2 regions of the Absicoccus intestinalis genome follow, and region 2 is predicted to be linked to the other one. Evidence: a T-box and tRNA genes for the amino acid it is inferred to sense, from the RefSeq annotation. Region 2 holds a T-box; the other holds one or more tRNA genes.
The links. A T-box is a leader RNA that pairs with one kind of tRNA and senses whether it is charged. The one in region 2 lies ahead of metG (methionine--tRNA ligase), so its partner is inferred to be a tRNA-Met.
Positions count from the first base shown of each region.

Region 1: it encodes a tRNA-Met, which carries the amino acid that the T-box ahead of metG (methionine--tRNA ligase) is inferred to sense. The anticodon was not compared.

Region 1 covers NZ_JALBUS010000002.1:71,730-83,875, forward strand. The annotation lists gene MOZ64_RS01490 (alpha/beta hydrolase) at 1-245, opposite strand, end outside; gene MOZ64_RS01495 (phosphate acyltransferase) at 296-1,300, opposite strand; gene buk (butyrate kinase) at 1,316-2,422, opposite strand; gene MOZ64_RS01505 (MFS transporter) at 2,511-3,779, opposite strand; gene MOZ64_RS01510 (hypothetical protein) at 4,123-4,311, opposite strand; tRNA gene MOZ64_RS01515 (tRNA-Phe) at 4,510-4,585, opposite strand; tRNA gene MOZ64_RS01520 (tRNA-Met) at 4,589-4,665, opposite strand; tRNA gene MOZ64_RS01525 (tRNA-Ser) at 4,676-4,766, opposite strand; tRNA gene MOZ64_RS01530 (tRNA-Ile) at 4,787-4,863, opposite strand; tRNA gene MOZ64_RS01535 (tRNA-Met) at 4,876-4,952, opposite strand; tRNA gene MOZ64_RS01540 (tRNA-Pro) at 4,970-5,046, opposite strand; tRNA gene MOZ64_RS01545 (tRNA-Arg) at 5,062-5,138, opposite strand; gene MOZ64_RS01550 (cation-translocating P-type ATPase) at 5,401-8,022, shown strand; gene MOZ64_RS01555 (dCTP deaminase/dUTPase family protein) at 8,110-8,601, opposite strand; gene MOZ64_RS01560 (DNA-deoxyinosine glycosylase) at 8,594-9,070, opposite strand; gene rimO (30S ribosomal protein S12 methylthiotransferase RimO) at 9,058-10,359, opposite strand; gene MOZ64_RS01570 (3'-5' exoribonuclease YhaM family protein) at 10,356-11,288, opposite strand; gene MOZ64_RS01575 (glycosyltransferase) at 11,281-12,146, opposite strand, start outside.
Region 2 covers NZ_JALBUS010000010.1:52,483-64,628, forward strand. The annotation lists gene MOZ64_RS07515 (putative ABC transporter permease) at 1-742, opposite strand, end outside; gene MOZ64_RS07520 (2-hydroxyacyl-CoA dehydratase) at 739-1,989, opposite strand; gene MOZ64_RS07525 (acyl-CoA dehydratase activase) at 1,991-4,909, opposite strand; gene metK (methionine adenosyltransferase) at 5,006-6,097, opposite strand; gene MOZ64_RS07535 (hypothetical protein) at 6,324-6,509, opposite strand; gene metG (methionine--tRNA ligase) at 6,506-8,419, opposite strand; T-box leader at 8,451-8,650, opposite strand; gene MOZ64_RS07545 (PHP domain-containing protein) at 8,687-10,240, opposite strand; gene MOZ64_RS07550 (hypothetical protein) at 10,309-11,949, opposite strand; gene MOZ64_RS07555 (glycogen/starch/alpha-glucan phosphorylase) at 12,033-12,146, opposite strand, start outside.

The DNA.
Region 1 (12,146 bases), on a different contig from region 2:
TACCCTTTTTTATCACCATAAATCCAACCGCCACCATGTACATTCACAAGAACAGGTAAAACTTTACCTTCTAAAGACTGGCATCGATACACATCCAATGTATTCCATATCGAATCTTCACCATATTCAATATTTTCATAACGAATGATGTCTTTTCGATTGGTAATAGATTGATCATAATTTTCTAAACGTTTCTTTTCTCCATCTTCAAAGAGTTCTTTTAACATTTCTATAAATCGGTTCATTGCATTCACCTAAAATATAGGTTTCATAAAAATTATGAAACCCAATATACTTATTGTTTACTGCCTGCTGCACGAACAGCACTAATGACAACATTCCCTTTAATTTCAGAAACAGGTGCACCTCTTGAACAATCACAAACCACTTTATTAAATCCTTGCAACATAGGTCCATATGCATTCGCATGACCAAAAGTTTGAATTAATTTAACGGCTGTATTTCCTACATTCAAATCAGGCCATATCAATACATTTGCTTTTCCTGCTACTTTGCTTTCGCGATTCACTTTTTTGGCAGCTACCTCTGGACGTATGGCTGCATCCAATTGGAATTCACCATCAATAGCTAAATCTGGGCGCTTTTCTTGCGCAATATGCAAAGCTTCAACAACTTTGTCAATCAGTTCTCCTTGTCCACTACCTAGAGTTGAATAGCTGATCATGGCGCATCGTGGTTGCCAATCTAATAAGCTTTTTACTGTATCACACGCTGAAATCGCTATATCTGCTAATTGTTCAGCCGTCGGATTTGTACAAACGGCACTATCTCCCACAGCTAATAAAGAACCTTCACTGCCCTTGTATCCTGGAATATCACAAAGTCCAATACTTGAAATGGTACTGATGCCAGGTTGTAATCCGATAAAAGTTTGGCCAGCTAATAACACTTCCCCCGTTGTATTATCGATTCCCGCAAAAGTAACATCCGCTTCTTCAACGGCTTCCATGATCATCGCAAAATATAATGGATTTTCCATTCTTCGATTCAATGCTTTTTCCTTTAATAAAGCCGTTGGCAATTGAATATATGCTTGAATTAATTTTTTACGATAGTCTTCATCGTGAATATCAATGATGGTAAAAACTTCTGTGTCATATTGTTTTTCTTTACATAAAGCACGAATTTCACTTTCATTTCCTACAAGAATAGGATAAATATAGCCTTCTTTTCCCGTTTCATAAGCGGCTTGTAACATCTTCTCATTACATGCTTCCGGAAAAGCCACTCTTTGAGGATTTAATTTTGCTTCTTCATAAATTGTATCTAAAACACTCATTTTTTTGATTCCTTTCTATTTCACAAAGGCAAATCCTTTAAACTTACGTTGTCCTGTATATTTTTTCACTGTTTCTTTGCCACTTAATACTCGAATAGCACCTGCAGCCATCGCTTCCATTTCAAATTCGCCAGGATATGCACTAACAGGTGCAATCCACTGGCAAGTATCCTTAATTTGTGAAACGAGATCTTCGTTATACACCATTCCACCGCCAAGCAAGATGCCATCTACATTTCCATGTAACACGGTTGCCATAGAGCCAATACATTTCTCAATTTGATAAATCATTGTATTCCATAACATTTCTGCATATGCATCCCCATTTTTTGCTCGATTGCTAACTTCTAAAGCATCTGAAATGCCTAGGTGACTGACAAATCCACCACTTTTTGTACACAATTGACGAACTTCTTTTAAATCTTTTCCTTCACAATATTTTAATAATTCGGCAACACCAATTTCTCCACAACGAGTCGGAGCCATCGGGCCTTCTCCACCGACAATGTCAAAGCCGTCTATCATTTTTCCTTGACGATGTGCAGAAATCGAAATGCCTCCACCAATATGACATACTATAAAGTTACATTCTTCATATTTTCTGCTCATAGACTCTGCGTGGCGTATGGCTGTTTCTTTTAAATTTAAAGCATGAAGATGAATGGTTCGATAAACTCCTTTAATACCTGTCATCCGCGCTAAATCTTGTAACTCATCCACATCTGGAGGATTGACCACAAAAGAAGGAACATTTATTTCTTTCGCATATTCATAAGCCAGTTGAGGTCCTAGTATCGCTGGATGTTGTACACCATTGGCTCCACGAGAAGCATGATCTAAAACTAAGTCATCAATTTCATACGTTCCCCCATCCATGGAGAGTAGTCCTCCACCACGTCCAACAAAAGCATCCACATCGTTTAATGAAATATTGTTTTCTTCTAATAAAGTATCAATTGTTTCTTTACGATACTCAAATTGATCGGAAATGGTTTTATATTCGGCTAATTTATTCGCATCATGGCTCACATTTTTTGAAAATAATTCTTTATCATCTTGAAAAAGGGCTATTTTTGTCGATGTAGAACCAGGATTAATTGTAAAAATTTTATATGATTTCATACATTCTCCTCATTCTTTCTGAAAATATAGGAGGAACAGAATATATAATGTTCCTCCTATTCATTTTCAATTCTGTTTTAAAAAGCTCTTATTGATTTTGATATTTTGCTTCTTCTTCTTTTACAAAATTAGGTTTTGCTAAGAATACGAAGCAAATTAAACCAATAATCATCAAGATCGCTCCACTAATGTAAGGAATACGATAGCTTCCTGTTTTCCCCGCAATCATTGCGAAGAATGCAGGTCCTATAGCACCAACAATTTGAATAATAGGTTGAATAATTCCATAACCATTCGCAAAACTATCACCAAATTCTTCAATACATAAGGAAGCAGGCCAGTTAGCAGCACCACCAACAACGACTCCGATACATGCTAAAGATAACCAAACACAAACCACATTTCCGGCTAAGTTTAATACCATTGCTAAAGCACCAATTACATATGTAGTACAAGCGGCTTTACGGGCACCAATTTTTTGATCAATTAATCCAGAAATATAAGAACCAGGTAAAGCCAATAAACCAGATGCTAACATCATCATACCTGCAGTACGTTCATCGAACCCAATTTCAAGAAGTCTTGGATACAATTGGACCATCAATCCACTCGCAAATAATAATTGTATGCCGAGTGTAATACCATGTACCCAAACTTGAGGTGTTGTTAATAATTTTTTCGTTGTCCAAATACTATCCTTTTTAGTACCCTCTTTTTTCTCTTCATCCACTTCTCTAAATTCACCATTATCCGGTGTAAATCCTTTATCTTTTGGATCATCAGAAATGAATAGAATTAAAATAATAGCTGCAACAGCTGCAATTGCCATAAATGGAAGGAATCCACCAAGAGGTCCCATAGATTTATAACCTGCATTATAAATCATAGCAGCAATACCAGAACATAAAGGAATACCCATGGTAACAATTCCCATCAAAATACCTTTTTTCTTAGGGAACCATTTTGCAATAATGACTGGTGACAATTGATATCCAATCGCACAAGAAATAGCATTCGCAAATACTAAACATACCGCAAACATCCCTAAGTTTGTAGTTACACCTAGTCCAAGCATTGCAACTAAATAAATAACGAAGCAAATTAAACTTAATTTCTTAGCTGAATGTTTTACGGATAATTTACCAAAAACAAATCCAGCAACGATATTTCCTAGACTTCCCAAAGAAATCAAACTGATCAAAAATGTAGCACTCCATCCACGTAATCCGGCTAAAATTCCAGATGCAGAGTTCATGGCACTACCCACTGCTGTAGCGGTAAAGTATGCAAGGAATGCATAAATGATCAACGCCCAGCCTTTTCCATACCCTTTTTTCTTAACTTTTGTGTTTTCCATTATCCTTCTCCTGTTTTAAGTATTCCAAACTTTTATGGCCGCCTTCTCTGTTTGTTATCCTTTACGCTTTTATCATAATTAGTAATGAAATCGTTTTCATTTTCTAAATTTCCTCTTTTTAAAGGAAATTTTTTGAGTATATTTTCTAAATTGTTAATCTTGGTGTTTGCAATTACTTTACATGTTGATTTTCTGTAACTCTCATCTGTATTTTACAGTGGACATCCATCATCATACGCATTGTGATAGAATTCATTTATTTGAAAATCTTTTATATACCGTGCTCAGGGCATAATAAAAGCACAACCTCATTACTTAGATCGTGCTTTTTAAATTTGGTGTTTTATTTTCCAATCCAATCAACCATATGATGCTCTTCCAGCCAATCAAATTCTTCAAGATCTAATTTTTTCCAAGGGCTAGGATTTGCATCTGTAGACATAGGGCAATGCTTATTCAAATAATCTCTTGCTTCTTTTTCATTTGATGGATCGAAACCTAATTTTTTAGTAATGCTTTCTAATGTGATCATTTATCCATATTTCCCCTTTTTCATCTAATATAAGAAAAAGCATCATTCCATCTGATGTGATTGATTTCTTTTAATATATACCAGTAACATTTATATATCAAAAAACCTCATTTCTAGTTGGAAACAAGGTCAATGCATTATATCGATATGAATCATAAAAAAAGTCCCCAGACGAATCTAGGGACAATCTCTGATGAATGGTGGTCTCAGCCGGAATCGAACCAGCGACACAAGGATTTTCAGTCCTTTGCTCTACCGACTGAGCTATGAGACCACATGGTTGCGGGAGAAGGATTTGAACCAACGACCTCCGGGTTATGAGCCCGACGAGCTACCAGACTGCTCTATCCCGCGATGTGACAAATGGCGGAGAAGCTGGGATTCGAACCCAGGCGCCGCGCGAACGACCTACCGGTTTTCAAGACCGGACCCTTCAACCACTTGGGTACTTCTCCAAGGAGATTCTTTTGTATATTGGTGGACCCTGTAGGACTCGAACCTACGACCCGCCGGTTATGAGCCGGATGCTCTGACCAACTGAGCTAAGGGTCCAATTCAACTCGTTGGTGGCTGAGGTGAGACTCGAACTCACGACCTTCCGGGTATGAACCGGATGCTCTAGCCAACTAAGCTACCCAGCCAAAAAAGTTTAAAGAAATGGTCGGGACGGCAGGATTTGAACCTGTGACCCCTTGATCCCAAATCAAGTGCACTACCAAGCTGTGCTACGTCCCGATACTCATTAAAAAATGGCGCGCCCAGTAGGAGTCGAACCCGCAACCTTTTGATCCGTAGTCAAACGCTCTATCCAATTGAGCTATGGGCGCATATTTATTTTTTACACTTATCAGTGCCTTAATAATATAACATAGCCTTTTACTGAATGCAAACATTTTTTAAAAAAACTTTTTTTATTGAAATCCATTTTAAATTATGTTTCAATGTTCATGTAATAGGGAGTAACCGGCAAATATGCACTTATGGCGTCAACCACGAAATTTATTTCCGCTGTAAGTTTAAATGGTGAGACTATTGTATATCTTTTTTGATATACAATGGTCTCACTTTTTTATTCGGGAGGTATCGCATATGAAAGACTATTACTTAGAAAAAAAAGCACAAATAGAAAAAGATCTCAATTCCGGGCCACAAGGCTTATCCGCTGATGAGGCTACTTTACGTTATCAACAATATGGTCCGAATGTCTTAGAAGAATCAAAGAAACAAACAACCTTTCAGGTCTTTATCTCACAATTTAAAGATCTCATGGTCATCATTTTGATCGTGGCTGCTCTGATTTCTGCTTGTATGGGCGATATTGAAAGTACCCTTGTCATTTTGGTCGTCCTTATATTAAATGCTGTACTTGGTACGATCCAACATATCAAAGCAGAAAAATCACTGGCTTCCCTCAAATCCTTATCTTCACCAACCGCAAAAGTCTTTCGCGATGGCCAAATGATTGAAATTCCATCGGAACAAGTCGTACCAGGTGATGTCATGACCATTGAAGCCGGTGATATGGTCGTAGCCGATGGACGTATCCTAGATATTCATTCCCTTCAAGTGAATGAATCGAGCTTGACGGGTGAATCCACCAATGTGGACAAAGCCGATGTTGCATTTGATCATGAAGTCCCTCTTGGTGATCGCTTAAATATGGTCTATTCGGGATCGTTGGTCACTTATGGACGCGCCACGATCCTAGTGACTGGCACCGGCATGGAAACTGAAATTGGTAAAATTGCTTCCTTGATGAATGCCACCAAAGAAAAGCGTACACCACTACAAATCACTTTGGATGACTTTTCTTCTAAACTAGCCATTGTGATCATGATCATCTGTGTCGTGATCTTTGGTATGCAAATATTGCGTGGCCAACCATTGATGGATTCTTTATTGTTTGCGGTAGCCTTGGCAGTTGCTGCGATTCCTGAGGCTTTAAGTTCGATCGTTACGATCGTACAAGCCATGGGAACACAACGAATGGCCAAAGAGAATGCGATCATCAAGAACTTAGCTGCGGTTGAATCGTTGGGATCCGTATCGGTCATTTGCTCCGATAAAACAGGAACTTTGACCCAAAATAAAATGACAGTGGAAGATATATATGTAGGTGATCAAACCTATACAGCGGATACGCTCGATCTTCATAATCAATTGCATCGTTATCTTCTTTATGATGCGGTATTGAACAACGATTCCTCCCTAGTCGATGGTAAAGGAATCGGTGATCCAACCGAATATGCTTTATTGGAAATGTATCGAAAAGTACCTGGTATTCAAATTGATGAAGACACCATTTCATTGACGGAAAGTCAGTTACGTGATGCCTTAGATCGAATGGAAGAAGTTCCATTTGATTCAGATCGTAAACTGATGAGCACAAAATATAAGATCCATGGTGTTTCTACCATTTTGACCAAAGGAGCTGTGGATGTTTTACTCGATCGTTGTCAATCCATTCGTTTGGATGATGGCATTCATCCCATGACACCCGAAAAAAAAGAAAAGATCCTTGCCAAGAATCAAGCTTTTTCCGCATCCGGACTACGTGTACTTGCCTTTGCTTATAAAGAAGACGATGAATCACTTTCCAAAGATACCGAATATGGTTTTACATTCCTAGGTTTGATTTCCGAAATGGATCCACCTCGTGAAGAATCCGTAATGGCCGTTGCACAAGCAAAAAAAGCTGGCATTCGAACAGTTATGATCACAGGGGATCATAAAGTAACGGCAACGGCTATTGCTCGTCGTATTGGTATCTTTGAAGACGGAGATATGGCCGTAACGGGTCTAGAATTGGATGCGATGAGTGAGGCGGAATTGGATCAAAACATCGAAAAGATTTCCGTCTATGCGCGCGTTTCTCCTGAAAACAAAATTCGTATTGTGGAAGCATGGCAGAGAAAAGGTCGTATCGTATCAATGACCGGTGATGGTGTCAACGATGCACCGGCCTTGAAAAAAGCCGATATTGGTGTGGCCATGGGTATTACGGGTACCGAAGTATCCAAAGATGCAGCCAGCATGATCTTAGCAGATGATAACTTTGCGACCATCATCAAAGCCGTTGCGAATGGTCGTACCATTTATGAAAATATCAAAAATGCGATCCTCTATTTATTATCTGGCAATTTATCAGCAATTATTACCGTTGTCTATGCCTCAATCTTAGCTTTGCCAGTACCCTTTAAAGCGGTTCAATTGCTTTTTATCAATTTAGTGACTGACTCCCTGCCTGCCTTGGCCATTGGTATGGAACCAGGCGCTAAAGATATTTTGAATCGAAAACCACGCGATCCAAAAGCCGGATTTATGGACCGTCCCTTTGTTCAAAAATTCAGTATCCAAGGCGCTTTGATTGCTCTGGCTGTCATCGTCGCCTATCAAATGGGTCTACAAACCAGTGCTAATGTAGCTTGTACCATGGCTTTCTCTACCCTGACGTTGGCCCGTTTGTTTCATGGCTTTAATTGCCGCAATGAACATAGTATCTTCCGCTTGGGTTTCAAACACAATTGGTATAGCTTATATGCCTTCTTGTTGGGTGTTTGTTTCTTAAGCTTGATCTTGTTTATACCTGCTTTACATAGCTTATTTTCGGTTACACCATTGACCATGCAACAAACATTATCAATTGGCGGTTTGGCCATTCTCCCAACGCTCTTGATCCAATTGGTCAAGGTTATCAAAGAAAATCAATAAGTATCAAAAAGACCGATGGTTCAAGTACCATCGGCTTTTTTGGGTATTTCTCTTCTTTCCCTTCGTAAAAGAGTTATACGCTACTCCCTATTTATGCGAACTTCCCAGTTTTCCTGCCATACGCTCAGATTTCATGGCTTGAAGATCATCCAGATCAATTTCTTCACTTTCCAATTGGGGCATCATGACTAAGACACCTTGGCAGATAGCTTTTTCATAGGGATACACAATGTATTCGGTATCATCAAATTGGTCAACAACATCGGCTTTCGCAATGACAACTGGCTTATCATTCACATTTGTGATGGGGGCCATATATTCACCACGATAGCCCGAATCAATGACACCTGCTCGTTGTGCCATTCCTTTGGTTCCGGTGGAGCCACGTTCTTTTAAGATCATGACATAATCAGAATCAAAGGCACTAGCTACGCCCAATGGCACCAATTGTGTATGTGCAGGTGCAATTTCTAAATACTCTTGTTCGAAACATGGATACAAATCATAACCTGCATCTTCCCTTCGTTTGGTAGGAATGATTGCTTCTTTTTTCACTTTTGCCCAATATAATTTACTCATTTTTTAACCACTTTCCATATTCTTTGACCAACGCATCCAAAGACCAACGTGCATTGGCCGCCGATGTCGATGGACATGGGATACATTTCAATTCCGGATACGTTTTCTTCATGGTCTGATAACTGACTTGGCCATTACACAAAATTCTTTCTATGGTTGGATATTCTTTTAAAAAAGTCGGAATATCGTTGGGTTCAATGGCCTTGATCGAAGCATCAGCTGAACCAATGCGTTGACAAGAACGACAAGAATCCCAAAGTGCAATTGAATGATCGGCTAATATTTTTTTCTTGTCTTCTAATGTCTCGATAGGTTGTTGATAGATACGAGCCAATACTTTCCAGAAACGATTGGATGGATGGGCATAATGATAGCCTTTTGCCAAACTTTCTACACTCGCAATGGAACCAAGAATCAAGATCGTATCCTGTCCATGAACGACTTGGCCCAAGCCTTCTATTCTTGACATACACCAATCAGATCATAGTTTTTCGCATCGGTCACTTTTACTTGTACAAAACTGCCCAATGGAATATCTTGATTCGCCGTAAAAATCACTTGGCCATCCACTTCATCGGGGGCATCGGCTTGGGATCGACCTCGATAGCGACCACTCAAGGCTTCTTGTTCTTCTACCAATACCTCAACGATAGAGCCAATTTTGGCTTTATTTTTTTCAAAAGAAATCTGTTCCTGTACCTGCATCAACTGGGCAAGTCGTTTGTCCATGATTTCTTGTGGGACTTGACCATTCATACCATACGCTGGCGTATCTTCTTCTTGCGAATAGGTAAAGGCCCCCATTCGATCCCATTGGATTTCTTTCACAAAATCCATCATTTCGTCAAAATCTTCTTGTCTTTCACCAGGGAAACCAACGATCAATGTCGTTCGTAATGTGGCATCCGGGAACATCTGACGAATTTTTTGGGTGATCGCTTTGACTTCTTCATGAGAAGAGCGACGATTCATGCGTTTCAACATGCGAGTCGATGCATGTTGCGTAGGAATATCAAAATAAGGAACGACCTTTTTACTTTCTTTCATCGCAACCAATACATCATCCACAATTTCATCGGGATACATATATAAGATCCGGATCCAATGGAACCCCGGAATTTTATCGATTTTCCGAATCAGGTCTCCTAGCTTATATTCACCATAATTATCCAATCCATATTTCGTGGTATCCTGCGCAATTAGGGTCAATTCTTTTACCCCAATGGAAGCTAGGAAAGTCGCTTCTTTCACGATATCTTCCATCGTCCGTGATTTTTGTTCACCCCGAATCAAAGGAATGGCACAATACGCACAATGATTGGAACATCCATCACTGATCTTGATGTACGCTTGCCAAGGATTTCCCGTCAACACACGCTCACTTTTTGAAATCAAGGATTGATCCCCTTGACCAAGAAGAGGACGTAGGCGATCGGCTAATTTATCATAATCCCGAATCGGAATGATCGCATCGACTTCTGGAATTTCTTGTTCCAACACTTCTTGATATCGTTGAGCTAGACACCCACACACGATCAATTTTTTTAATCCCTTTTCTTTATATTTTGCCATCTCAAAAATCGTTTGGATCGATTCTTCTTTGGCCGAAGCAATAAAGCCACAGGTATTGACAACAATGGCTTCCGCTTGTTTCGAATCCGGTACAATTTCATGGCCTTCACTTTTCAACATGGCCATCATATTTTCAGAATCAATCAGATTTTTGGCACATCCCAAAGATACAAATCCAATTTTCATTCTTTGTCATCCTTTCTACGATAGACCATGCGTCCTTCTAAGGCAAAGACACGCGGGCCAAATTTACCAGGTTCCGTGGTTTCTTGGCTTGCACGCATCATAAATAAACGGGCATCCAAATCATCAATGATCGATAAAACTTCAGCTTCCGGGATCATGGGTGAAACGGGCGAACCAAATTCTTGTTTGCCATGATGCGATAAGATCATATGTTTCAATAATAAAATCGATTCTTCTTTTTCTTTTCCTAATTCATGAGCCACTTCATCGATGCAACAATTCATGATGCTGATATGACCCAATAGGTTTCCTTGTGCCGTATATTCTGGCAAGACAGGTTCAGAAAATTCCACGATCTTGCCCACATCATGCAACAGAGTGCCACTAATCAATAGATCACGATCTAAATATGGATATTGATTGGCAATTTGGTCTGCCAAACGCGCCATGCTTAACGAATGGTAAGCCAATCCACCGACAAAATTATGATGATTCCGCGTAGCTGCTGGATAGGTATAGTAATCCTTTTGATACCGCGAAATGATCGTTTCCGTTACCAATTTTAACGTTTCATTTTTCATCGAAGATATGTATTCATGCACTTTTCGCTGCATTTCACTTGCTTTCATAGGTGCCTTGCGAACATAGTCCGTGATATTTTCTTCGGGATGCTCAATCAATTTTTGGATACGAAATTGTAAGGCATTGCGATATAAGATCACATCACCCATGGCTTCTACGACCATGCCCACTTTATATTGATTGGCTTGTTCTTCGGTCAGGTTCCAGAATTTGGCATCCATGACTCCACTTGCGTCCTCTAAGACCATGTTTAAATACGGTGTTCCTTTATTGGTCTTGCTTTGATCACATTTAGAAATCATACACAAGATCTTATATTTTCCTGCATCTTTTATATCTTTAATCATTTATTTCCTCCAAGGCATTTTCTATTTGCGAAGCCGTGAATCCCCTTCGCATACAATACAAACGCACTTTCTGTAATTTCTCATTTTCATCCAGTGCCTTATTTCCATATAACCGTTTGGCTTTGGCAACCGCTTGTTTTAAAGCTTCGTTTTCATCGGTATCAATTTCAATCGATTCACCAACGCGATGCGCAATATCTACAGAATAACCTTTTTTGATCAATTTGTTGGTCAGGCTTTGTCGCATCATACGTTCCGATTGCGCTTTGATGCCTTTTAATAAGCGCTTCGCCATTTCGGTGGCATTCACTTCTTCATCCGTATCGGACAATTGATCCAAGGCTTGTTCCAACAATTCACCACGAATCCCTGCTTTTTCCAATTTTTTGCGGATCATTAATTTATTTTGCCCATAACTATGCCAGACCAAAGCTTTTTCCATCGCATATTGTCGATCATTGATCAAGCGTGCATCTTCAAAATTACGCACGATCGAGCGACTGGTTTCAGCATCTAAGTTGAGTCGTCTTTGACAATACTGCAAAATTTCATAACTCGAATAATCCGCTTTGGACAAATGTCTTTGCACCTTAATGACGGATTCGTAATAACTTTGCATATTGATATAATTCTCAACGGTATAAGCATCTAGAATCGTATTGACAGACACTTTCAGATCAAAGAAATCATCATCTGGAATCTTGATCTTGATGACTTCTTCATCTTGTTTGCGTTTCACATTTAATTGGACAAAATCACTCTGCAAGAAATCAATCTTAACAACTTGATAAGCCATATGATAATCATCCATAGCTTGTTGATAAACCGCTAAAACTTTCTGCGCAAACAATTCGGTAT
Region 2 (12,146 bases):
GGAAAGCATGGACACGATCGGATAAATCACTTTTCTGATTTAACCAATCAATAAATTCATCTTTATGCGCATCCCAATCTGCCACATAAGCCAATCGCTTCTCTTTTTCTTTTGCACGCATATTATCCCATTTGGCCAATCGAATCGCTCGATCTTGTTCATATTGAACCTGAAAGGCTTCCATATCTTTTTGAATTTTCTCCATGATATGTTTCCGTTTGAACAAACTGATCAGTGTGAAGATAGCATCGATCACGAAGACAACGGTAAATATTTGAACAAACGGTTCCACAAATGACCATGGAACTTTTTGGCCCGAAGCATTCGCAAACATCGGATGGACAATATAAACCAACACCAACAACATGAGTCCAAATAGAGTACTATTCAACAAACAAACACGTCCATGAATATTATACTTTTTATGCGAATAATCCCACCAACGCATATGAAAGAGCTTTTCCATCAACCAGGAAGTAAAATACTCCAAGATCGTACATAGTAAGCCCCCCACAAAGAAGATCACCAAAGGATTTGGGGTCTGGATGGGCATATTTCCTCCCAAAGGATACAAGGCAATCAAAGAACCCAATCCATAAATAGGAATATATGGCCCATAGAAAAAACCACGATTCACAAAATGTCTTTTTCCGATGCTCACATAGGTTGTTTCACATACCCAACCAATCATCGAATAAATGATGAAATAAAAATAAGCATAAACAAGATCAGCCCCACTCATTGATACTTCTCCTGTTTGGCTTGGGCATTTAGACGGGCATTGGCCATCATCAAACGAATACGATTTTCTTGATTGACCTTCGATGCCGATGGATCATAATCAATCGGTGCAATATTGACTTGGGGATATTCTTCCTTGATTTTCTTAGTCATTCCTTTTGCGACAATGTGATTTGGTAGACAACCAAAAGGCTGACACATGATGACATTATCCACGCCCGATTTCACCAACGATACCACTTCACTTGTCAATAACCAGCCTTCACCCATTTTCACACCTGGATCGATCACCGTTTTTCCATTGGCAATCACTTCACTAAAATCATCCGGTGGGGTAAACGTGCCATCCGCCTGAATGGCATCACGGAAGGTTTTTTGCATACGCATGATGATATCCTTGGCCAATTGATAGAAATAATGCGTTTTGGCATGCATATGATAATAGTTATAATCAATGATTCCATTTTCAATAGAATACAACGCAAAATCCATCACGCCGGATAAAACCGGTTCAAATCCCTCTTGCATCAAATAATCTTCCAGATGTTGATTGCCTAATGGCGAATACTTCATATAGATTTCGCCCACGATGCCAACCCGAATTTTTTTATCCGTCGTACGTTCTACGGTTTTCATACGATCGATCATGATCTTATAGATTCGTTTGGATTTGCGATAATCCCCCGTTTCAAAAGAACCCATCAATTCATCGACAATCTCGTCAATGACTCGTTCCGTCTGTCCCGGATGTACTTCATAAGGCTGTACTTGATTTTTTAACCACATCAATGCATCCCCATATAAAGCACCATACACAACACGCAAGATCAATGGCAGTGTAAAATCGATCCCACTATCTTTTTCCAAACCGGACATATTCGCAGAAATAACGGGAATATAGTCCCAACCTTCTTGTTCCAAGGCTTTTCGAAGTAAAGATAAATAGTTGCTGGCACGACATCCACCACCCGTTTGGGTAATGGCTAAAGCCACATGATTCAAATCATATTTCCCGCTTTTTAAGGCATCGATCATTTGACCAATGACCAATAAGGCCGGATAACACATATCATTATGTACATGAGCCAATCCTTGTTGACGAATATTGTCATTATCGGTCTCTAAGACTTCCAAATGATAGCCATTCATCTCAAAAACAGGTTTTAGAAACTTAAAATGAATGGGTAACATACTAGGGACAAGGATCAAATGATCCTTTTTCATATCCGAGGTAAACTTCGTATACATATTAAGCTCCTTTCTCTGCTTTTTCTTCAATAGCCCCTTTTAAAGAACGCAAACGAATACGGACCGCACCTAAATTATCCACTTCATCGATTTTGATCTGCGTATAGAACTTATCCGCTGATTTAAGAATGGATTTGACCTCATCGGTCGTTACGGCATCCAGTCCGCATCCAAAACTTACCAATTGCACTAAGTGCATATCCTCGTTTTCACAAACATAATGAGCAGCCTGATACAAACGGGCATGATATGTCCATTGATTCAATACATTGGTTGGATGTGGTGCTTGTTCCGGTACGGATTCTTCTGAAACAACCACAAAACCCAATTGTGTCAATAATTGATTGATCTGATGATTGATCAATGGATCCAAATGATACGGACGACCACACAAAACAACAATGGGATACTGATTCTTTCGAGCAAAATCAACAAGTTCATTATGCTTGATATGTAGCTCATACATAAATTCATTATAGGCATTGACACCCGCATGCAACGCAATTTTAATATCTTTTTTCTTAAAAGAAATACCTGCTTTTTCAAAATGCACTTGAATGGCTTGAATAAATTTCTTTTCATCATCAAAAGATAAGAAAGGGGAAATAAATTTTGTATCACCCAGATCCATATTATTTTGAATGACTTGTGGATAGTAAGCCACAATAGGACAATTGTAATGATTATCACCCAAATTTTCATCCACATTGTAGGTCATACAAGGATAGAAAATCGTATCCAAATGATAATTCAATAGTTGCTGGATATGACCATGCGTGACTTTCGCTGGGAAACAAGCCGTATCCGATGGAATGGTTTGTTGTCCCAATTGATAGGTTTCTAAAGTACTTGGCAAAGACCAAATAACTTGATAGCCCAAAGAATCAAAGAATTGAGACCAGAAAGGCATCAAATCATAGTTATTCAAGACCAAAGGCATCCCAATCTTCTTCTTATGTTTGTACTTAGTCCGCACCTTTTGAAGCATGGCCATTTTGATCTTATACATATCCGGCAATTCCACTTCGGCTTTATTTAATTTCAATGGACGCTCACATTTATTACCTGCAATCAAACGCGAGCCATCCGAGAAGGTATTGATCGTCAATGCGCAATGGTTCGTACAAAGATCACAAGCCCGACTTTCCGAAGTATGACGGAAAGTATCCAGTTCCTTGGCCGTCAAAATAGCACTTGGTGTACGATGTAACTTTTGTGCATACAAAGCAGCACCATAAGCCCCCATCAAATGAGCAATGCTTGGACGAATGACATTGTATCCTAATTCTTGTTCAAAAGAACGCAATACCGCATCATTTTGGAATGTTCCGCCTTGAACAACAATATGTTTTCCAATCTCGTTTTTGTTTCGCGTACGAATAACTTTATATAAGGCATTACGAACCACTGATCGACACAAACCCGCCGAAATATCTTCAACCGTCGCCCCATTTTTTTGCGCTTGTTTGACACCACTATTCATAAAGACCGTACAACGCGTACCAAGATCAACGGGATGTTTGGCTTTTAATCCCAATTTCGCAAAAGTCTTAGAATCATAGCCTAAGGAATTCGCAAAGGTTTCAATAAAGGATCCACACCCCGAAGAACAAGCCTCATTTAAGATAATATCATCGATATGGCCATCACGAATCTTGAAACATTTAATGTCTTGTCCACCAATATCCAAAATATAATCCACATCAGGATTGAATGTCTTGGCAGCGGTATAATGCGCCAAGGTTTCAACCACACCCCCATCCAAATGGAAGGCATGGCGCATCAATTCTTCCCCATATCCGGTCGCATATGCACCATAGATACGAATATCTGGATTAGTCTTATAGATTTGTTTCAAATCCGCTAATACCACATCCAATGGATTTCCTTTATTGGATGAATACGAATCATATAGGATCTCTCCGGATTCACCAATCAATGCCAATTTGGTGGTTGTCGAACCACTATCGATTCCTAAATACGCTTTATCCGTATACGTAGCTAAATCCCCATATTTCGCATCATGACTTTGGTGACGTTTCTTAAATGCTTCATAATCGGCTTCGGTTTCGAACAATGGTTCGGATTCAGACATTTCCATTGGAGCCGAAACCGCATCCGTAAGAATTTTCTCGAGTTCTTCTCGTGTATAGGTTTTATCAGCGCAAAGAGCTGTTCCTAAAGCCACATAATGAATGGCCGTATCGGGACAATTGATTTGATCATCCGTTAAATGCAACGTTTCTTGAAAACGATCACGCAAACCCGAAAGGAAGTATAAAGGGCCCCCTAAAAATAAGATATTACCCTCAATCTTATGGCCTTGTGCCAAAGATGTCACGGTTTGTCCGACAACCGCTTGAAAGATGCTCGCACAGAGATCGCTTTTCGCAACACCTTGATTGATCAGTGGTTGAATATCACTTTTCGCAAATACACCACAACGCGATGCGATCGGATAGATACGATGATATTGAAGACTCGCTTCATTCATTTCTTCCAAACTCATATTGAGCAATTGCGCCATCTGATCAATAAAAGCACCCGTACCTCCAGCACATTGAGAATTCATTCGTTGTTCGATGCTTCCTTTAAAAAATAAGATCTTGGCATCTTCTCCACCCAATTCAATGGCACAATCCGTTTCTGGATATAATTTCTTGGTGGCCATAGCGGATGCGAATACTTCTTGGACAAAAGGTAAACCGGCCATTTCACTCAAACCAATGGCACCGGAACCACTGATTGCAAATGTGAATGGTTCCTGGGTATATTTTCGTAATTCAATTAATTTATCTAAGGCCTTCTGACGTACTTGCGCTTTATGTCGTTCATAGCTACGATACATGATTTCATTGTTTTCATTCAAAACAACAGCTTTGATCGTCGTACTGCCAATGTCAAATCCAATTCGATACATCGTTGCACCTCCACGTATTTTTTGATTATACTCGCTTTTTTCACTTTTTAACATTCAAATACTCAAAGTGGAAAAAAAGACATCGTTGGATGTCTTTTATTTCAATTCTTTAACTTGTTCCCAAGGGAAAGCAGGATCACCAAAGTGTCCATAACAAGCGGTTTTCTTATAAATAGGGCGACGAAGATCCAATTCATCAATGATATGACCCACGCGGAAATCAAAATTCTTTTTGATGATGTCTAAAATTTCTTCATCCGAATATTTTCCCGTTCCAAATGTATCAATATTTAAAGATACAGGATCGGCTTTCCCAATGGCATAAGCCACTTCCACTTCTGCTTTGTGGGCTAAACCACTGGCAACCACTGATTTGGCAACATAACGAGAATAATAAGCAGCACTACGATCCACTTTGGTTGGATCTTTACTGGAGAAACATCCACCACCAATGTGTCCCTTTCCACCATAGGTATCACAAACAATTTTACGTCCGGTCGTTCCACTATCACCAAAAGAACCACCCACAACAAAACTTCCCGATGGATTGATCAAATATTTGGTGTTTTCATCTAACATTTCTGGATCAATGGAAGGTTCGATCACTTCTTTTACGACCAAATCTTTGATTTGATCTTGTGTCACATCGGCACTATGTTGCGTAGAAACTACGATCGTATCAATTCGTTTTGGTACGTCATTTTCATATTGAACCGAGACTTGGGTCTTACCATCTGGACCTAAGACATCTGGATGTTGACGACGTACTTTGGTCAATTGACGGGCTAATTTATGCGCCAAATAAATGGGCAAAGGCATATATTCATCGCTTTCATCACAAGCATAACCAAACATGATACCTTGGTCACCAGCGCCAATTTCATCCCCATTGACCGCATTATGGATTTCTGGTGATTGTTGGTTCACGACCACATGGACATGATATTCTTCTGTATATCCAATTTCACGAATGGTATCCAAAGCAATCTTGGCATAATCCAAATTGGCTTTGGTGTTCGCTTCGCCATAAATCAATACAAAATCGTCTTTGATCGTACATTCAACGGCCATATTGGAATAGGGATCTTGTGCAAGTGCTGCATCGACGATCGAATCGGCAACTAAATCACAAATTTTGTCCGGATGACCTTCGGTCACACTTTCACTAGTAAAGATGTAGTTTTTCATTTTTCCTCCTCATATAAAAAAACATACTCGTAAGAAGTATGGTTTTCGCATATACTTCTTATCGGATCTAGTTGGACCACCTTATTTGCCTCTTACAAACAGGTTGGTGCGGGATCTCAGAGCTAGGCCTCTACTCCGACTCTTGATAATGCATATCCTATTTAAACATGATTCATTTCTTTTGACAACTAGACAGTTTGACCTATTTAACTAAAAAAGCGAAAGATCATTCGTCTTTCGCTTTCTGTATGATTTTCGCAAGAAACCAAGTTCGGATCAAGCCATATGCCAATACAACCAAGCCAATCCATACCAGTTCATCATGATCGAGAAAAAATCCAACCAGCCCAATCACAAGACCAAGACCCGCTAGTTGTAGCTGTTGAAATAAAGCTTTTTGTTCCCGTGTCATGAAACTTTTGTGCCATTTGGCATCGGTTGATCGACACTTAAAATCGATAAATGCTTCTTATCCGCTGCACAAAGGATCATACCATTGGATTCGACTCCACGTAATTTGACTGGTTTTAAGTTGGTCACAACGATTACCTGTTTACCAACCAGATCCTCTGGCTGATAATATTTGGCAATTCCACTCACAATTTGCCGTGTCTCATTGCCCAAATCAATTTGTTCAACCAGCAATCGATCCGCTTTTGGATGTTTTTCACACGAAACAATCGTTCCTACTTTTAATTCCACTTTCGCAAAATCGTCCACTTCGATCTTTGGTTCTTCCACCTTTTTTGTTTCTTTGACTGGTTTTTGGGCAAAGAACTTCTTTTCATCGATTCGCGCAAACAATGGCTGCATCTTGGAAATCACTTGATGATCTGTTTCCAATTGACCAAAAGTGGCTAAGGAATCAAAATCGCGTTGTTGTGTTTGTAGCGCATCCAAGATCTTTTGACTAGTTTCTGGTAAGAAACTCGACAACAAGACACCACTGAAACGGATACTTTCCAATAAGTTATAGATAACAGTGGCTAATCGATCTTGTTTAGCGGGATCTTTGGCTAAGACCCAAGGTTCTGTCTGGTCGATATATTTATTGGTTCGACGCAATAAAGTAAAGATTTCATCTAAAGCATCACCAACATGGAAATCATCCATCTTTTTGGTGACTTTAGCTAAGGTATTTTCGGCCAATTCGATCAATTCTTGATCCACCGGTTCAGAAACACCTGGATTGGTGATTTGTCCATCAAAATATTTATTTGACATCGCAATCGTACGAGATACTAAGTTACCTAAAATATTGGCCAAATCACTATTGATACGTTCAACGACCAAAGGCCACGTAATGGTGCCATCTTGGGCAAATGGCATTTCATGTAAACAATAATAACGTACCGCATCAACGCCAAAGGCATCCACAAGATCCTCGGCATAAATCACATTTCCTTTGGACTTGGACATTTTGTCCTCGCCAATCAACAACCAAGGATGACCAAACACTTTCTTTGGCAGAGGCAGATCCAACGCCATTAAGAAGATTGGCCAATAAATCGTATGGAAACGCAAGATGTCTTTACCAATGATATGTGTGCCTGGCCAAAATTTTTTAAACTTTTCTGGTTGCTTGTCTAAATAAGGATCATATCCCAGAGTTGTAATGTAGTTGAACAAAGCATCGATCCATACATAGATCACGTGTTTTGGATCAAAATCGACCGGAATGCCCCAAGTGAAAGAAGTACGAGATACACATAGATCTTGTAGACCAGGACGCAAGAAGTTATTCAACATTTCATTTCGACGGGACTCGGGTTGAATAAAATCGGGATGCTCTTCAATATATTTGATCAATCGTGGTGCATATTTCTGCATATTGAAAAAGTAAGCTTCTTCTTTGGCCTTCTCGACCTTACGTCCGCAATCCGGACAACAACCATCGACAAGTTGGGATTCGGTCCAGAATGATTCACAAGGCGTACAATACCAACCTTCATATTCTCCTTTATAGATATCACCTTGTTCATACAATTTCTTAAATACTTTTTGAACAATTTTTTCATGATCTTTGTTGGTTGTACGCACAAAATAATCATAGCTTACATTCATCAAATCCCAGTTAGCTTGAATTTGGCCCGCTACTTGATCCACAAATTCTTGTGGCGTAATGCCTGCTTCTTTGGCTTTTTCTTCAATTTTTATACCATGTTCATCCGTACCGGTTTGAAAATATACATCATATCCTTCGGCTCGTTTATATCGTGCAATCGCATCGGATAAAATAATTTCATAGGTATTGCCGATATGTGGACGACCCGATGTATAGGCAATCGCCGTTGTTAGATAATAAGGTCCTTTCTTTTCCATATCTCATTCCTCCTTAAAAAAAGAGCTTTCATCCAAGGACGAAAGCTCGTGGTACCACCTTAGTTCATGTATCAAAGATACACCTCAAACCCGTAACGAGGGTCACGTTCCTTACTCACCATTCATAAGGAAAGCTCCAAGTCCATTTTCCATACTTCCATTTATTCTTTTTCACCAAACAAGAACTCTCTACAAAATTTCCATATGTACTCTACTTTTCATCGCTTTGTATCATTATACGGCAACTCATACAAACTCTCAACTCTTTTACTTGAGCGCTTCCGATAAGATTCGTACCAGTGGCCATGCTTTTTCTGGACAGCAACAATGTCCCATTTTATATTTTGCACGTGTTGGACCATGGAAATCCGATCCACAAGTCACAAACGCACTGTGTTTTTTTACAATTCGCAATAAGGAAGTCATCGTTGCTTGTCGAATACGTGGTGAAAAACATTCAATACCATCAATTCCCAGTTCCATCATCGCTTCAATGTCTTCATCCGGAATATGATCCATATTCCAACTCGATAAGATGGCGATACCGCCTGCATCATGAATGGCCTTTACCATGTCTTCTAACGCTGGATAATTGGCAGAAACGTAACAAGGACCACCTTTGCCAAACACATCCCGGGTAAAACGACGACGGGCCTGTGTTTCATTTTTGGATGTTTCCAAATATTTTTTCACAAAGGACAATTCACGAACACGTTGATTATGGAAAACCATCTTCGTGATATCCTGTGCTGTGATCGTTTGGAAACGTGAAGTCTGCATCAATGATTCGACATCGATGTGGATACCACAGAAATCTTCAAATTTTTTCGTACGCTCAATGGAGACTTGTTTTTCTCGCATAAGCGAATTTCGTTCGATCTCATCAAAAATATCCTTGGTCCAATCAATGTAGTAACCCAAGATACGAACGCGATGGCCATGCCATTGGGTATCAATTTCAACACCCGGAATATATTGAATATTATACATAGGTGCAAATCGAACCGCCGCTGCATTGGCACGGGCACAGTTATGATCCGTGATGGAAATGACTTCCATATGCAGTTGATAAGCTTGTTTGAATAAGTCTTCTACATCATAATACCCATCATCACTATAGTTGGATCGCAAATGAAGATCAATGGGAGAAACCAGATCGGCAGAAATCGAAGGAGAAGGTGTGGGTTGTTTTACCACTTTGACCGGTTCTTCAATAAAGGCTTCTGTTTCTTCTTCCAATTCCTCCGACATCGGTGGTTCATGAACAGGCATGGTCTTAAACAACAAGTCGGCCAGCGTTTGTTGGTGTGGTGTTGCACAAACACAGATTGCATTGATGCCCCACCAACCAAGCATACCAAGGACTTGGAAAAAATAACCAATGACCATCAGTGGGATCCCAAACCCAATGGCTTGTCGTAGGATCAAAAATAAACCAGAAACTTCGCGTTTATTTTTGTCTACTAATTTCAAGTTGGTATAGACATAACCAAAAGATTGTCCATGGGTATAGGCGGTAAAAATACCTAATCCTAAAATACTGGTCACAAATAGCAAAGCATACATTAAATAAAAGAGTAAATCAAAAAAGTTTGGTGGAATCAAACCACATAAAATCAACAAAAATTCAATGACCCATATATAAACAGGGAGCAAACAGATGTTCAAATCAATCAAAAACGCAAAAAGATGAGATACAAAATCCGCATGTTTTCGTGTTAAAAATTCTGCTTGTTTGTATCCACCATGTTTATATGCTTTCGATTTGGCTAAAAAATAGGTACGAGACAAATCGATCTTATCGTTATTTCTATCGCTCATCAGTCAAAAACCTTTCTTGTCCTATTATACAAAAAGAAAAACCCACATTCAATCATGTGGGTCAAAAGCTATTCACTTTTTATCTTCTTACGAACGGAAATCATACCAATGATGGCCATGCCACATAATACTGTATAAGATACATATTGACTCGCTACCGCAGTATTGACATTTGTCGGTACATCCATCGCTTTGGCTTCATTATAAAGCTTGGTATAGGTCTTCTGGATACGTTTGGTCAAGATCGAATTCACTTGAATTTTTTCGGAGGCACTCAAACGATCCCATGCTGATTTGGAACTTAAGATGCGTTGATAATTGGTATAATTGGCACGCTCATAAACAACACCTGTGGAACTGGTCAAATAGGTATTCACAAATGCCTGTGCCGTTGTGGAAGCACTTGTTTTCTCTTTGATCACAACGTTAAATGCTTGTTCAGAAATATTCGTTGCCGTTGGTGTAGTGGTTGTTGGTGTGACCTTTTGTGTTGTGGTTGATAAAGATGTACTTGTTTGCGCTTGGACCACGACTGGTTCGATCACTTTTTCAGAAGCAATTGTATATGGTGAAAAGGCACTCGTTGAAATGGTCACTTCTGTCGCATTATCACTCGTACCGACACTTTTTACATCACCATCACCAGAATCATGAATAACCGATACATTGGTTCCGGCATCAAATTGGTCCGTCGATAATTTGACTTCTACCGCTTTGCGAGGCTCGACCTCTTTGCCATCTTTCCAAAAGGAAATATCAACACTGATGGCTTGATCCACATTCTCACCTAAGACAGCTTTCGCATCGGCCAATGCCGATTGTGTATCCAAAGGAATAACGACCATTTGGGTTCCTTGCTCAAACGCCCCCGCTTGTGCATATACCGTCACTTTGACATGGTTTGCACAACCGGTAAATACCACGGTTTGCGTATTCAACAAAGGCTGGGTATTTTCAACGACCGTTGCTTGTTCATCTTGTTTTGTTGCGGTGTTCTCTTCTTGTTTGGTTGAAGAAGATGGATTCGTTGCCGCATTGGAACGGTTTTCCGTTTCATTCGAACGATTGGTCTCTGGTTGTGAATCCGTCGTTGTTTCTTGCGAAGACGATGCACTCGGTTGTGAAGTTCCTTCACTTGTTGGTGTACTCGATAACGAAGTCGTTTCGTTTGATGGCGAATGGGTTTGCGTAGTTGATTGCGACAAAGCTTCGTTCGAAGTCAAATGAGTTGGTGTACTCGATGGCGAGGATGTTTCTTTCGATGTTGACAAATTTTCTTGCGTCGCTTCTTCTTCCTGCTTTTTCTTTTCGGCTTCTTGTTGTGCTTTGATTGCTGCATCCTTATCCTTCGCTGCTTTCAACAAAGAATCATACGTTGGATACGCATTTTCCGTATTCTTTTTGATCAATGCATCGATGGCTTCTTTTTTGGTATCATCCTTAGCCAATTCCTGATAGGTTGTTTCACTATCAAGGATCGTCTGATAGTTCGTATCATCCACAGCCTTAAAGGCTTCATAAACGGTTTTATTGTCCACTATTTTTTTATTGCTTAAACAATACTTTATAAAATCTTCTGGAGTTTCGATCTTTACTTCTGTGATTGGTGTTGTGCTTGTGCTTTCCGCATGAATGGGCATTGCCATTGGAATTATCATCGAAGATGAAATCAATACGGAAGCCATGGCCTGTTTTAATGAAAACTTCATGATCACCCTCCTATCACTCATTACCATATTCTACCCTAAAAATCCATAGACGTCTAGCAAATAAAAAAAGGAGCCGGAGCTCCTTAGAATGTAACTTTGTCCAAGTTCCAGATTTGGGTTGCATACTCTTCAATGGTACGATCACTTGAGAAATAACCCGATTTCGCAATGTTGATCAACATCGTACGGGCCCAATT